Regions from separate parts of the Streptomyces sp. NPDC047081 genome, predicted to be linked through region 1. Evidence: riboswitches for the same ligand, from Rfam matches in the RefSeq annotation. Region 1 holds a riboswitch; the other holds the start of a gene.
What was found. A riboswitch is a leader RNA that binds a small molecule or an ion and turns the genes downstream of it on or off. The one in region 1 is predicted to bind S-adenosylmethionine.

Region 1 (7,298 bases):
AGGCCCAGCAGACCGCGCAGGGTGTCGGCTTCGTATGCGGTGCGGAAGGCGCCGCGGCGCTGGAGCTCGGGGACCAGGCCGCGGGAGATCGCCGGGAGGTCGTGGCCGGAGACGGCGGGCCGCAGCCGGAAGCCGCTCAGGCCCTCGGCCGCCAACTCCTGGAGCAGGTCGGCCAGTTGGGCGGGCGTTCCGGCGAAGACGCGGGCATCGCTCGTGTACGGCTCCCCCGCGAGGGAGTCGAGGCGTGCGCGTCGGTCCTCTACCGCGGCCTGGTCGTCGTCGAGGAAGACCACCAAGTCACCGAAGACGTGCAGGAGTTCACCGGCGCGCCCGGCGGCCTCCTGCTCGGCGCGGATCTCGGCGACGATCGCGCGGGCCTGGCCGGCGTCGTGCGGGGTCACGTACCCGACGTCGGTCTGGCGGGCGATCAGCCGGTACGGGACGGTCTGGTGGCCGAGGGAGGTGACGAGCGGCTGGCCCTGCGGCGGGCGCGGGGTGATGGAGGGGCCCTTGACGCTGAAGTGCCTGCCCTCGAAGTCGATGTAGTGCAGCTTGTCGCGGTCGATGAAGCGGCCGGTGGCGACGTCCCGGATCTCCGCGTCGTCCTCCCAGCTGTCCCAGAGCCGGCGCACGACCTCGACGTAGTCGGCGGCCTCGTCGAAGTGCTCGGTGAGCCGCTCCTGCCCGGCCGGGCTCCGGAGTTCGGCCAGGTCGAGCGGCGGGAAGGTGCGGCGGCCGAAGTGGTCGGCCTCGTGCGGGCGGGCGCTGATCTGCACGCGCAGACCGGCGCGGCCGGTGCTGACGTAGTCGAGGGTGGCGATCGCCTTGGAGATGTGGAACGGCTCCGTGTGGGTGGCGATCACGGTCGGGACCAGGCCGATGTGCCGGGTGAGGGGCGCGATGCGGGACGCGATCAGTACGGCGTCCAGGCGGCCGCGTACCTGGTCGGTGCGGCCGTCCAGCTCGCCGTAGTGCGAGGACTGGAGGCCGAGCCCGTCCTCGAAGGTCACGAAGTCGAGCAGGCCGTGCTCGGCCTCGGCGACCTGGTCGGCCCAGTATCCGGCGGTGAACAGGTCGCGTGGCCGGGCCACTTGCTCGCGCCAGGAGGCGGGGTGCCAGCCGGTGCCGTCCAGGGCGACGGCGAGGTGCAGACGGGAAGCGGGGGTTGAGGACACGAGGGTGCCTTTCCTGGAGGTCCGTACGAGATCACGCCGGCTGCGGAACAGGGCGTACGGCGGCTGGGAGCGCAGCGAATGGGGGTCCCCCGGCCGAAGGCTGGGGGAGGGTCAGGAACAACAGAGCGCGCCGGCCACGCGCAGAAGGTCGATGTGGGGCCGGGAGTGCAGGCGGACGCGGCGGCCGAGGACACGTGTCATCTCTCGCACCTCCGCCGGTTCGCGCGAACAGTCGCCTTCGACAGGGACAACGGCACGGCTATGCCGTTTCTTCCAGGCCTGCGGCACCTGTTCGTCGTACGAGCGCGAAGACCGAACGGCGGCGCAGGGTGAAGCCGATCGACTCGTACAGGCGGATCGCGTTCGCGTTGCCGGCCGCGGCGTGCAGGAAGGGGTGCTCGCCGCGTTCCTTGATGCCGGCCGCGACCGCGCGGACCAGGCGGGTGGCCAGGCCTCGGCCGCGATACGCCGGGTCGGTGCAGACGGCGCTGATCTCGGTCCAGCCGGGTGGGTGGAGGCGTTCGCCGGCCAGGGCCACGAGGCGGCCGTGGTGGCGGATGCCGAGGTAGGTGCCCATCTCCACGGTGCGCGGCAGATAGGGGCCGGGTTCGGTGCGGGCGATCAGGTCGAGGATCTCGGGTACGTCGTCGAGGCCGAGGCGTACGGCCTCGGGGTCGGGCTCGGCGCGCAGGGCGGTGTCGACGAGCTGGACGCCGTGGCCGGTGCGGACGACCTCCCAGCCCGGGGGCGGCTCGGTCACGCCCCGGACGGAGGCGGTGCCGCCGGGGCCGACGAGGGTGGCCAGGTCGGCCCAGGCGCGCGGGTCGCCGAGGTCGGCGACGGCGTGGAAGGGGGCCACGTCGGCCGGGTAGCGGGCGGCGCGGCCCACGCGCTCGGCGAAGTGGGCGTGCGGGCCGGTGAGCGCGGCCCAGGCGGGGTTGTCGAGGATGTGGGCGGCGGTGGCTTCGATGCTGACGGTGGACATGGTGTGACGGTCTCCAGGGTGGGGCTCCGCCGCGGGTCGGCGGCGGAGCCCCGGCGCGTGACGGCGGGTCAGGAGTTGTCGAGGGGCAGGCCGGGCGGGTTGATCTCCGACTTGGCGACGGCGTCGTTGGAGAGGTTCCAGGCCTTGAGCCACTGGGCGTACTGGCCGTGCTCGATCAGGTAGTTGATCGCCTCGGACAGGGGCTTGGCGAGGCCGCTTCCCTTCTTCGCGGTCGCGGCGATCAGGCCCTGGAGGTCGGCACCCGCGCCGGAGTACTGGCCCGCGATCTTCGTCGGGTTGGGCGTGCTCGCGGTCTGGGTGACGTGGTAGGAGAGGTTGGGGCTGGGGCCCAGGTAGGCGTCGATCTTGCCGCTGTTGAGGGCCAGGTAGATGCTCGGGCTGTCCTGGAAGTACTTGACGGTGAGCTTCTTGCCCTCCTTCTCCAGCTTGGACTTCCACTCCAGCAGGATGCGCTCCTGGTTGGTGCCGGCGCCGACCGAGATCGTCTTGCCGGCGAGGGCCTCGTAGTCGCCGTCGAAGCTGAACTTGGAGCTCTTGAGCGTCTCGAAGGCGAGGTCGTCCTTGCGGTAGGAGGCGAACTCGTACTTCTGCTTGCGCTCCTCGGTGTCGGTGATGTTCGAGAAGCCGACGTCCACCTTGCCGCTGTCGATGCCGACGAAGAGGTTCTCCCAGGTGAACCGCTTGACCTCGGGCTTGAGGCCGAACACGGCGGCGACCAGGCGGGCCAGGTCGGACTCGGAGCCGGTCAGCGTCTTCTGGTCGCTGCCGATGAAACCGAGCGGCGGGGAGCCGGAGGGCAGGGTGCCGGAGCCGATGACCAGCTTGCCGCTCTTTCTGATCGCGGCGGGCAGCTGGGCGCTGATGGACTTGACCTCGGAGACCTTGAGGGTGGTCTCCTTGGCGGCGCCGTTGGAGACGAGACCGACGGTGACCGTGCCGGTGGCGTCGGACGTCTTGGTCGCGGCGTCGCTGTCCCCACCGCAGGCGGCGAGCCCGGTGGCGAGGGTGGCGACGGCGGTCGCCGCGGTGATGCCGCGTATCAGGCTGCGTCGGGAGATGTGGGTGGGCATGGCTGTTCCTTAGGAGATGAGAGAAACGGTGGTGCGGGGAAAGGAAGTTGACGGTCGGTCAGAGGACCTTGCTGAGGAAGTCCCTGGTCCGCTCGTGCTGTGGCTTGTCGAGGACCTCGGAGGGCGGGCCCTGCTCGACGATGCGGCCGTCGTCGATGAAGACGACCCGGTCGGCGATCTCGCGGGCGAAGCCGATCTCGTGGGTGACGATGACGAGGGTGGTGCCGCTGGTCGCCAAGTCCTTGATGACGGACAGGACTTCACCGACGAGCTCGGGGTCGAGGGCCGAGGTCGGCTCGTCGAAGAGGATGACGCCGGGGCGCAGGGCGAGGGCCCGGGCGATGGCCACGCGCTGCTGCTGGCCGCCCGACAGCTGCCGTGGATAGGCGGTGGCCTTGTCGGCGAGGCCGACCCGGCCGAGGAGTTCGCGGGCGAGCTCCAGGGCCTCGGGCTTGGTCAGCTTCCCGGTGGCGACGGGGGCGGCGGCCACGTTGTCGAGGACGGTCAGGTGCGGGAAGAGGTTGAAGTTCTGGAAGACGAACCCGATCCGGCCGCGCTGCGCCAGGATGGCCCGCTCGCTCAGCTCCTTCAGCCGCTCCCCCTGCCGGCGTACGCCGATCAGCTCGCCGTTGAGGCTGACATGGCCGATCTCGGGCTTCTCCAGGTGGTTGATGACCCGCAGCAGGGTGGACTTGCCGGAGCCGGACGGGCCGAGGATCACGGTGACCTCGCCGGGGCGGACGGTCAGGTCGACTCCGTTGAGGACGCGGTGGGCGCCGTACCACTTGTGCACGTCACGCACCTCGACGGTGGCGGCTCCGGTGTCGAGCGTGGTGGCGGTCATACGGCGGCCTCCCGGCGGATGCGGGCGCGCAGGTCGGCCAGGACGGCCCGCAGCTTCTGGAGCGGGGTCGGCGGCAGGGAGCGCGTGGCGCCCCGGGCGTAGTACCGCTCGACGTAGAACTGGACGACGGAGACGACGCTGGTGAGGATCAGGTACCAGACGGTCACGACGAGGAGCAGCGGTACGACGTCGCCGGGGTAGGTGGCGCCCATGGACTGGGCGACGCCGAACAGGTCGAGCAGCGAGACGTAGAAGACCAGTGAGCTGCTCTTGATCAGGCCGATCAGCTGGTTGACGTAGTTCGGGGTGATCGACCGCAGCGCCTGCGGAAAGACGATCTTCCGGAACTGGTAGCCCTTGGGCAGGCCGAGGGCGGCGGCCGCCTCGTGCTGGCCCTGGTCGACGGAGAGGATGCCGCCGCGGACCACCTCGGCCGCGTAGGCCGCCTCGTTGAGGCTGAGGCCGATCACGGCGATGACCATGTCGGTGGCGAGCTTCGACTCGTCGAAGGAGAAGAAGGCCGGTCCGAAGGGCACGCCGACGCTCAACGTCTTGTACAGGGCCGAGAAGTTGTAGAGGAAGAGCAGGACGACGATGAGCGGGATGGAGCGCAGCGCCCACACATAGGTCCAGCTGACCGCCCGCAGCACCGGGCTCCTGGAGAGCCGGGCCAGGGCGAGCAGGATGCCGCCGAGAAGGCCCAACACCGCGCTGTAGGCGGTGACTTCCAGGGTGATGAGCAGGCCGTCGAGGATGGTCGGGCGCAGGAACCAGTAGCCGAAGCGGTCCCACTGGTAGAAGGGGTTGGTCGCCAGGCCGTGCACGAACTGGGCCGCCAGGACCAGGACGACGGCGGTGGCGATCCACCGCCCGGGCCGCCGCAACGGCAGAACTCGCTGTGCGGCAAGGGGCTTTGACGGTACGTCGGTGGGCGGCGGTGCCTCGGTCAGGGACACGGCGGTGCCTGGGGGTTCGGTCATGGAGGGCTCCGGCAAGGTCGGTCGACCCCCGGACACGGCGAAGTCGGCGTACTACGAGTGCAGGACGCGACGCACGGGCACCGGGAGCTGGGCGGACAACGGCACACCGCGGGCGCGGTGTTCGTCAGGAACGCGGGGGCTGGGAGGAGACGTCAGCCCCGACAGCGGGCACGGCCCGGTGCGGTACACAGTGCGCTGCTCACCCGGAGCAGATCGACGCTCCGGTCCGCGACGAGCACCTTCGCGTACGGCCGTACGCAGCCCTCGGCGCGGCGCGTGGCCGTCCTGGAGGCTGCGTACATGTCCGTCACCGTGCTCTTCCGGCCCCTGGGGCCACTCGCGCTTACCGAAACGTCATCCGGTCCGGTCGTCACCTGGGGCACCCCACCGCGTGCGAGGGTTGCCGGTCAGCAAGCCAGGGCTTGTCGCTGACACTCATGACCGTTCTGGGTCGCAGTGAAGCCAATCGCCCGAACGTATGTCAATGGTCGTCCACTTGATGGACAGGCTCAGGGCCGGTCGACCTGCGGTCCGGCGCCTTTGCCGTCCGCAGCGTGGGTGGCCCAGTCCAGGATCTGGACGGCGGCTCCGGCGGCCTCCAGGCCCTGGCAGCGGGCGTGGTGGCGGCGCTCGATGCCGGGCAGGTCGAGGTGCCCGCCGAAGGCCGGGTGGGCGGTGAGCCGGCGGGCGTAGGCCCACAGGGCGGGGTGGTCGGCGATGCGCTGCACCGCGGCGGCGTCGAGGTGGTTGCGGTGCACGGTGTCGAGCTGGACCAGCGCGACCCACAACTCGACGTCCGCGGCGGTGATTTCGTCGCGGATCATGTAGGTGCGGCCGTCGAGCCAGCGGTCGAGGGCGCCGAGGGTTTCCAGCAGTGTGCCCAGTGCCATGTCACATACCACTGGCTCCCCGCCGGCCGACCCGGCCCGCTGTGCCGCCTCCTCGATCCCCTCCGCGCACATCCGCTCCACGGCCTCGATCTCCGACTCCGCCCCGCACGGGTACAGCGAGAGCCGCTCGCCGCCGAAGCGCCGGGCCAGGTCGCGCATGATGTCCGGCGTGTGCGTGCTGACGATCCGGCCGGACCAGTCGTCGCTGAGCACCGGTCCGACGGCCGGCCCGGCGTACCGGTGGGCGGTGGCCTCGTACAGCGGACGGAGGACGGAGTGGCCGCCCTCGGCACAGTCGGGGACGGCGGGCAGGAGGGTCGCCGGACAGATGGTGTCCAGGCCGAGCAGGGCGTGGGTGACGGCGATGCGCAGGCCGTCGGGACACGCGGTCGACAGATGGAGCCGGTAGCGGCCCGGCACGGCGTAGTGGCCGCTGCGCGCGTCCCGGCCGATGCGGCCGCGGAAGGCGGGCGCGGGCCGGTCGGCTGCGTGGGCGGCCAGTGGTGTGACGGTCATGACTCTCCCCGGGAGCGGGCGCGGACGTACGCGCGGCGGTAGCGACGTCGGGCGAGGGAGCAGGGCTCACCCGTGCGGGCCGGACGGGACGACACCCTCGTAAGGCGTCCGTCGGCTCGGGATGGGCGCGGCTCAGCCCTGGAGGTCGATCGCGCTGCAGACACGCTGCAGATCGATGTGACGGCGGGAGGTCAGAAGAGGCGAACGGCTCACTGGGACGGTGACCGACTCAAGGCGCCTCATGTTTCCCTACCTATTCACTAGGATTCCTCTCTGGGAGTGTCGATCGAGGTGGGGACGGCGTCAAGAGGGCCGTCCCGCATCGCGGACAGCCGCATGGACAGCCGCCTCTCGGACCACAGCCGCCACTTCCTTCCCCGGTGCAACCATTCCGCGTCAGGGCTTGTCTGTTGTTGCGGAACTCGCGTTCCCCAGCAGTTAGTCCGCCCGACGCCGACGCTTCACCTCCGAGGACCCCCCATGCTCCAGAGCTCTTCCGGCCTCCGTCCGCTCCGCCAGACCGCCGGCGCGCTCGGTGCCGTCGCCGTACTGGCCCTGGGCGCCGTGCCGGCCGCCGCCGACGACGCCTCCACGGCCGAGGTGACCCTGGCGAAGATCCCCGCGGTCGACGGGGTGAGGCCGGGCAACGGTTTCGAGGTGCCGGTCGCCTTCACCAACACGGGCACCGCGGCGGCGGACAAGGTCTGGCTGACGTACTCCGTCACGCGCGGCCTGAGCCACACCGAGCTGCCCGCCAACTGCCTTCGCTACGAGGTGCCTTCCTACGACGAGGCACCGAGCAAGTCCGAGGCGATCT
Region 2 (7,298 bases), on a different contig from region 1:
AGGAGCAGCAGCTGGGGGAGCGGGAGCGGGCCGTACTCGCACTGGAGCGCAGGGGGTTTACGGGCCCGGGCGCGAAGGAGCGGGCGATACGGGAGGAGCTGGGGCTGGCTCCGGTCCGCTACTACCAGCTGCTGAACGCGCTGCTGGACGACGAGCGGGCGCTGGCCCACGACCCGGTGACGGTGAACAGGCTGAGAAGGGTGCGGGAGCGGCGCAGGGGTGACCGTTAGGGTCGCCGTATGGGCACCCATGACACGGACACGGACCCCCTGCCGACGCCCGCCACCCGGGCCGGCCGTGACGGACTCGACGCGATCCTGGCCAACCCCGGCAGGTCGGTGATCGCCCTCGACTTCGACGGCACCCTCGCCCCGATCGTGCCGGACCCCGAACAGGCCCGCGCCCATCCGGACGCGGTCCCCGCGCTGGCGCGGCTCACCCCGAAGGTGGCCTCGGTCGCCGTGGTGACCGGCCGCCCGGCGGGCGTCGCCGTCCGGCACGGGGGCTTCGCGGGCGTGCCCGGCCTGGAGCACCTCACCGTCCTCGGGCATTACGGCGCCGAGCGCTGGGACGCGGTCAGCGGCGAGGTCACGGCTCCCCCGCCGCACCCCGGGGTCGCCGCGGTCCGCGCCGAACTGCCCGGGTTCCTGGACCGGGTGGGGGCCTGGCAGGGCACGTGGATCGAGGAGAAGGGCCGCGCGGTCGCCGTCCACACCCGCCGGGCGACCGACCCGCAGGCCGCGTTCGACGCCCTCCGCGAGCCCCTCACCGACCTGGCCACCCGCCACGGCCTGATCGTCGAACCGGGCCGCCTGGTCCTGGAACTCCGCCCACCCGGCATGGACAAGGGCGTCGCCCTCCTGGACCACGCCCGCGAAACGGCCGCGACGGCGGTCCTCTACGCCGGCGACGACCTGGGCGACCTCCCGGCGTTCGCGGCGGTGGAGAAACTGCGGTCGGACGGCGTGCCGGGCTTGCTGGTGTGCAGCGGCAGCGACGAGGTGACGGAGCTGCGGGAGCGGGCCGACCTGGTGGTGGAGGGGCCGGAGGGGGTCGTACGCCTACTGACCGCTCTGGCGGCTCAACTCGGCTGATCCACCAGGGCGTTCAGCTGGTCCAGGAACCACTGCGCCGGTGGCAGCGCCGTCGCCGCCGCGGCGAGCCGTTTCGTGCGCTCGGCCCGTTCCTCCACCGGCATGGTCAGCGCCTCGTGCAGGGCGTTCGCCGTGCCGATCACGTCGTAGGGGTTCACCACGAGCGCGTCCTTGCCGAGTTCCTGGAACGCCCCGGCCTCCCGCGACAGCACCAGCGCGCAGCCCTCGTCGGAGACCACCGGCACCTCCTTCGCGACCAGGTTCATGCCGTCCCGGATGGGGTTCACCAGCGCCACGTCGGCCAGCCGGTACGCCGCCAGCGAGCGGGCGAAGTCGTCCTTGACGTGCAGGACGACCGGCGTCCAACCCGCCGTCCCGTACTGGGAGTTGATCTCCTCCGCCAGCCGTTGCACCTCGGCCGTGTAGTCCCGGTAGACGGCGAGGTCCTGCCGGGAGGGGTAGGCGAAGGCCACGTGCACGACCCGCTCGCGCCACTCGGGGCGGTCGTCGAGCAGCTGCCGGTACGCCAGCAGCCCGCGCACGATGTTCTTCGACAGCTCCGTCCGGTCCACCCGGACGATGGTCCTGCGCCCCGCGCCGATCTCCTCCCGCAGCGCCGCCATCCGCTCCTCGACGTCCGCCTCGTGCGAGCGCGCGTGCAGGAACTCGGCGTCGGCGCCGAGCCCGTGGACGCCGATCAGCGTCTCCCGGCCGGTGCGGCGGCCGTCGCGCAGGTGCTCGATGGTCCTGGGGGCGCCCGACGGCCACCTGGAGACCCAGCGCTCGACGTCGACCCCGTCCGCGCACTTCTGGAACGCCGTTGCCCACCGCCAGGTCAGGAACGCCACCCGGTCCGCCCCGAGCATGCCCTCCATCAACCGCACCTGAATGTCGTCGGGCAGCATCCGGAAGTAGTCCTCCGGCGCCCACGGCGTGTGCGAGAAGTGCCCGATCCGCAGATCCGGCCGCAGCTCCCGCAGCATCCCCGGCACCAGGCACAGGTGGTAGTCCTGTACGAGGACCGCCGCACCCTCGGCCGCCTCCTCCGCCAGAGCTTCGGCGAACGCCCGGTTGTAGGCCTCGTACGACTCCCACTGCCGCCGGAACTCCGCGTCGAACACCGGCTCCAGCGGCGTCTGGTACAGCATGTGGTGGACGAACCAGAGGACCGAGTTCGCGATGCCGTTGTACGCGTCCGCGTGCACGTCGGCCGGGATGTCCAGCATCCGTACGCCGGCCTCGCCCTCCCCGCGCCGTACCGCCTCGCGGTCGCCGTCGGACAGCGCCGAGCACACCCACAGCGCGCCCGCGTCCGGGCCGATCGCGGACAGACCGGAGACCAGCCCGCCACCGCCCCGCTTGGCGGTCAGCGAGCCGTCCTCCGACACCTCGTACGAGACCGGGCCGCGATTGGACGCGACCAGCACGGGGGCGCTCTGCGATGAAGCCATGCCTCGAACCCTAGCCCGGCACCCAACCGCCCAAACGTTCCCCGTCGGCCGCGGGCCGGTGGGGGCTGGTCGCGCCCGTCTTACGCGGCCTTTCTCTCCAGGTACTCCCGGATGTCCACCATCGGCGGCCGTTCCTCCGTGTCCACCGAATAGGTGCGCGGCTCGAAGCCGTCCTCGCCCCGCTCGAACTGGGTGAGCGAGGGGCGGATCAGGTGGCCGCGGGCCAGGCGGAGCTGGGCGGTGCGGTAGATCGCCGCCGCCATACGGCCGAGCGCCTGGCCGTCCTGGTGCCGGTGCTTGCGGACGCCGACGTCGACCTGGGCGAGCGCGTCGAGACCGACGAGGTGCAGGGCGTCGACCAGCATGCCGAGCTCCACGCCGTAGCCGACGGGGAACGGGAGCTGTTCGAGGAGGGAGCGGCGGGCCGCGTACTCGCCGCCCAGCGGCTGCACGAAACCGGCCAGCTGCGGCCAGTGCATGTTCAGCAGCGGGCGGGCCATCAGCTCGGTGACCCGGCCGCCCTGCCCGGCCGCGCCGGCGAGCGGACGGTCGTACATGCCCTTGACCAGGTCGATCCCGGGGTCGGTGAGCAGCGGGCCGACGATTCCGGACACGAAGTCCGACGAGAAGTCCTTCAGGTCGGCGTCGATGAAGCAGACGATGTCCCCGCTCGTGACCAGCAGCGAGCGCCACAGCACCTCGCCCTTGCCGGGGACCGTCGGGATGCGCGGCAGGATCTCGTCGCGGTGGACGACCCGTGCGCCGGCCGCCTCGGCGACCTCGGAGGTGCGGTCGGTGGACCCGGAGTCGACGACGACGATCTCGTCGACGAGCGGGACCTGTTGCATGAGGTCGTGACGGATGATCGCGACGATGTCGCCCACCGTCTCCTCCTCGTTGAGCGCGGGCAGCACGACGGAGACCGTCTGGCCCGAGCGGTGCTTGGCGGCGAGGATCTGGTGCAGCGGACGGTCTGTGACGGACCAGGAGCGGGTGCTCAGCCAGCGCTCGACTTCTTCCAGCACGTAGGCGGCTCCTCACATGTGTCTCGCGGTTCGGACGACTATCTCAACTGTCCTGGCCTTCGGTTACAGTCTTGAACAACGTCGATGACCATCGCATGTCCGAGATCGTTGAACGAACAATCGAATACCGCTCATCCAGAGGGGCAGAGGGATACGGCCCGATGAAGCCCCGGCAACCCTCCAGCCGGTCTTTCCACGTCGTCGTGGTGAGGCTCCCGGCTAGGGAAGGTGCCAAATCCGTCTCACGGCGAGATGCGTCGTGAGGAAGATGAGGAGAAAGGGCCTCGCCTCACATGGCTGCGCAGACTGTTGCAAGCACCACGAACCCCACCGTCGACCTCGGTCCCGCCGCGGCGCTTTCCTGCCGCGAGTGCGGTCACCGCGTACCGCTCGGTCCGGTTTTCGCCTGCGAGGAGTGTTTCGGCCCGCTGGAGATCGCGTACGACTTCTCGGCCTACGACACCGAGGAGCTCCGCAAGCAGATCGAGGCGGGACCCGCGAACATCTGGCGTTACGCGCCGCTGCTGCCCGTTCCGGCCGACGTGGCCGAGAAGCCGAACATCAACCCCGGCTGGACCAAGCTCGTCCAGGCCGACAACCTCGCGCGCGAGTTCGGCGTCGACGCCGGCAAGCTCTTCGTGAAGGACGACTCCGGCAACCCGACGCACTCCTTCAAGGACCGCGTCGTCGCCCAGGCCATCGAGGCCGCGCGCGCCTTCGACTTCACCACCCTCTCCTGCTCCTCCACCGGCAACCTCGCCGGTGCGGTCGGTGCCGCCGCCGCCCGGGCCGGCTTCCGCTCCTGCGTGTTCATCCCGCACGACCTGGAGCAGGGCAAGGTCGTCATGGCCGCGGTCTACGGCGGCGAGCTCGTCGGCATCGAGGGCAACTACGACGACGTGAACCGTTTCTGCTCCGAGCTGATCGGCGACCCGGCCGGCGAGGGCTGGGGCTTCGTCAACGTCAACCTGCGGCCGTACTACGCGGAGGGGTCCAAGACCCTGGCGTACGAGATCTGCGAGCAGCTGGGCTGGAAGCTGCCGGACCAGCTGGTGGTGCCGATCGCCTCCGGTTCGCAGCTGACGAAGATCGACAAGGGGCTGCAGGAGCTGATCAAGCTCGGGCTCGTCGAGGACAGGCCGTACAAGATCTTCGGCGCGCAGGCGGAAGGGTGCTCGCCGGTGTCGGTCGCCTACAAGGCGGGGCACGACGTGGTCCGGCCGCAGAAGCCGAACACCATCGCCAAGTCCCTCGCGATCGGCAACCCGGCGGACGGGCCGTACGTGCTGGACATCGCGCGCCGGACCGGCGGTGCGGTGGAGGACGTGAACGACGAGCAGATCGTCGACGCGATCAAGCTGCTGGCGCGCACCGAGGGCATCTTCGCGGAGACCGCCGGTGGCGTGACCGTGGGCGTCACGCGCAAGCTGATCGAGAACGGCGTACTCGACCCGACCCTCACCACGGTCGTCCTCAACACGGGCGACGGCCTGAAGACCCTCGACGCGGTGGCCGGGACCGGCCTCACCGCCACCATCCGCCCGAACCTGGACTCCTTCCGAGAGGCTGGCCTCGCATGAGCGTCAACGTCCGCATCCCCACCATCCTGCGTACCTACACCGGCGGCCAGGCCGAGGTCTCCGCCGAGGGTGCCACCCTTGCCGAGGTCATCAGCGACCTGGAGAAGAACCACACCGGTATCGCCGCCCGGGTTCTCGACGACCAGGGCAAGCTGCGGCGGTTCGTCAATGTGTACGTGAACGACGACGACGTGCGGTTCGAGCAGGGGCTGGAGACGGCGACCCCGGACGGTGCGGGCGTCTCGATCATCCCGGCCGTCGCCGGAGGCTGATTATTACCGTCGGTAACGGCGGTCACCAAGAGTTCACCGAATTGCCCCCTCCGTGAGAGAAGCGGAGGGGGCAATTCTGCATGGTTGAGCACGGTACAGTTGGGGAACCTGCTGCTTCCCGCATGCCGGACGCATATGAGTACCGGCTCCGGGTGCAACAAGAAGCAGCCAAAGTGTGCAGGTCTTTTGCGGCTTATGTTCCCTTTGTGGGGCCCGACTTGCCCTGAATTCAGGCGAATTCTCACTACATTCCGGACCGGTTCCGTCCAGAATTCTCGTCCGATTGACCTGTTGCAGACGGCAGTTGGACAGATACATTCAGCCGCGGTCGACGCGTTCCGGCGCACGCCCCCAAACCGTGGGGGGTGAGGTCTGACCCGGATCCGCGAAGTGCGGATCTGTGCAAGGGCCAGTAATAGGGGAGTTAGGCATGGCTCAGGGCACCGTCAAGTGGTTCAACGCGGAGAAGGGGTACGGCTTCATCGCGGTCGACGGTGGTGCGGATGTTTTCGTCCACTACAGCGCCATCCAGATGGACGGGTACCGCACCCTGGAAGAGGGCCAGCGGGTCGATTTCGAGATCTCGCAGGGTCAGAAGGGGCCGCAGGCGGACATGGTCCGACTGGCGACCAGCTGAAGCACGCGCCGGGCAGTAACAGCGTCGTTCTTCGTTCTTCTTCGGAGGGCTCGTATCCCATGGGGAGTCATGGGTTACGAGCCCTTCGGCATGCCCGGGGCGCGCGTCAGGGCCCGTCGGGGCCCGTGGGAGACCTGGCCGATCCCCGAGAGCCGCTTGCACTCGCATGGGTCGAGTGCTAATCATTGGCGTTAGCACTCTGAAGGTGAGAGTGACAAAGAAGGACCGGGTCGGTGAGGCCCGCAGGCCGGGTGGGGCAAGGAACCACGAGGTGTGCGAGCCGTCCGTCGCGGGCGCGGGCGCGGTCCGAAGGAATCACCCCCAGTCCTGGAGGGACCACTTCACATGGCCAAGATCATCGCGTTCGACGAGGAGGCGCGGCGCGGCCTCGAGCGCGGCATGAACCAGCTCGCGGACGCCGTGAAGGTGACGCTCGGCCCCAAGGGCCGCAACGTCGTCCTCGAGAAGAAGTGGGGCGCCCCCACGATCACCAACGATGGTGTCTCCATCGCCAAGGAGATCGAGCTCGAGGACCCGTACGAGAAGATCGGCGCCGAGCTGGTCAAGGAAGTCGCCAAGAAGACGGACGACGTCGCCGGTGACGGTACGACCACCGCGACCGTCCTCGCCCAGGCCCTCGTCAAGGAAGGCCTGCGCAACGTAGCCGCCGGCGCCAACCCGATGGCCCTCAAGCGCGGTATCGAGAAGGCCGTCGAGGCCGTCTCCGGTGCCCTGCTCGAGCAGGCGAAGGATGTCGAGACCAAGGAGCAGATCGCTTCGACGGCCTCCATCTCCGCCGCCGACACCCAGATCGGCGAGCTCATCGCCGAGGCGATGGACAAGGTCGGCAAGGAAGGCGTCATCACCGTCGAGGAGTCCCAGACCTTCGGTCTGGAGCTGGAGCTCACCGAGGGTATGCGCTTCGACAAGGGCTACATCTCGGCGTACTTCGCCACCGACATGGAGCGGATGGAGGCGTCGCTCGACGACCCGTACATCCTGATCGCCAACTCCAAGATCGGCTCCGTCAAGGACCTGCTCCCGCTCCTGGAGAAGGTCATGCAGTCGGGCAGGCCGCTGCTGATCATCGCCGAGGACGTCGAGGGCGAGGCCCTGTCGACCCTGGTCGTCAACAAGATCCGCGGCACCTTCAAGTCCGTCGCGGTCAAGGCCCCGGGCTTCGGCGACCGCCGCAAGGCGATGCTGAACGACATCGCCATCCTCACCGGTGGCGAGGTC

Region 2: it holds a riboswitch for S-adenosylmethionine, as region 1 does, so the genes downstream of both, thrC (threonine synthase) here and ABZ848_RS16850 (amino acid ABC transporter permease) in region 1, are expected to answer to the same signal.

Annotation. Positions count from the first base shown of each region.
Region 1 is NZ_JBEYUY010000007.1:370,545-377,842, reverse strand. Features, by position in the region: gene ABZ848_RS16875 (LLM class flavin-dependent oxidoreductase) at 1-1,175, opposite strand, end outside; gene ABZ848_RS16870 (putative leader peptide) at 1,287-1,376, opposite strand; gene ABZ848_RS16865 (GNAT family N-acetyltransferase) at 1,435-2,160, opposite strand; gene ABZ848_RS16860 (transporter substrate-binding domain-containing protein) at 2,229-3,251, opposite strand; gene ABZ848_RS16855 (amino acid ABC transporter ATP-binding protein) at 3,310-4,095, opposite strand; gene ABZ848_RS16850 (amino acid ABC transporter permease) at 4,092-5,075, opposite strand; SAM riboswitch class IV at 5,410-5,518, opposite strand; gene ABZ848_RS16845 (glutathione S-transferase C-terminal domain-containing protein) at 5,585-6,481, opposite strand; gene ABZ848_RS16840 (putative leader peptide) at 6,614-6,724, opposite strand; gene ABZ848_RS16835 (hypothetical protein) at 6,962-7,298, shown strand, end outside.
Region 2 is NZ_JBEYUY010000011.1:70,810-78,107, forward strand. Features, by position in the region: gene ABZ848_RS22135 (DUF3263 domain-containing protein) at 1-230, shown strand, start outside; gene otsB (trehalose-phosphatase) at 240-1,094, shown strand; gene ABZ848_RS22145 (trehalose-6-phosphate synthase) at 1,082-2,545, opposite strand; gene ABZ848_RS22150 (glucosyl-3-phosphoglycerate synthase) at 2,626-3,570, opposite strand; SAM riboswitch class I at 3,699-3,845, shown strand; gene thrC (threonine synthase) at 3,864-5,150, shown strand; gene ABZ848_RS22160 (MoaD/ThiS family protein) at 5,147-5,422, shown strand; gene ABZ848_RS22165 (cold-shock protein) at 5,853-6,059, shown strand; gene groL (chaperonin GroEL) at 6,405-7,298, shown strand, end outside.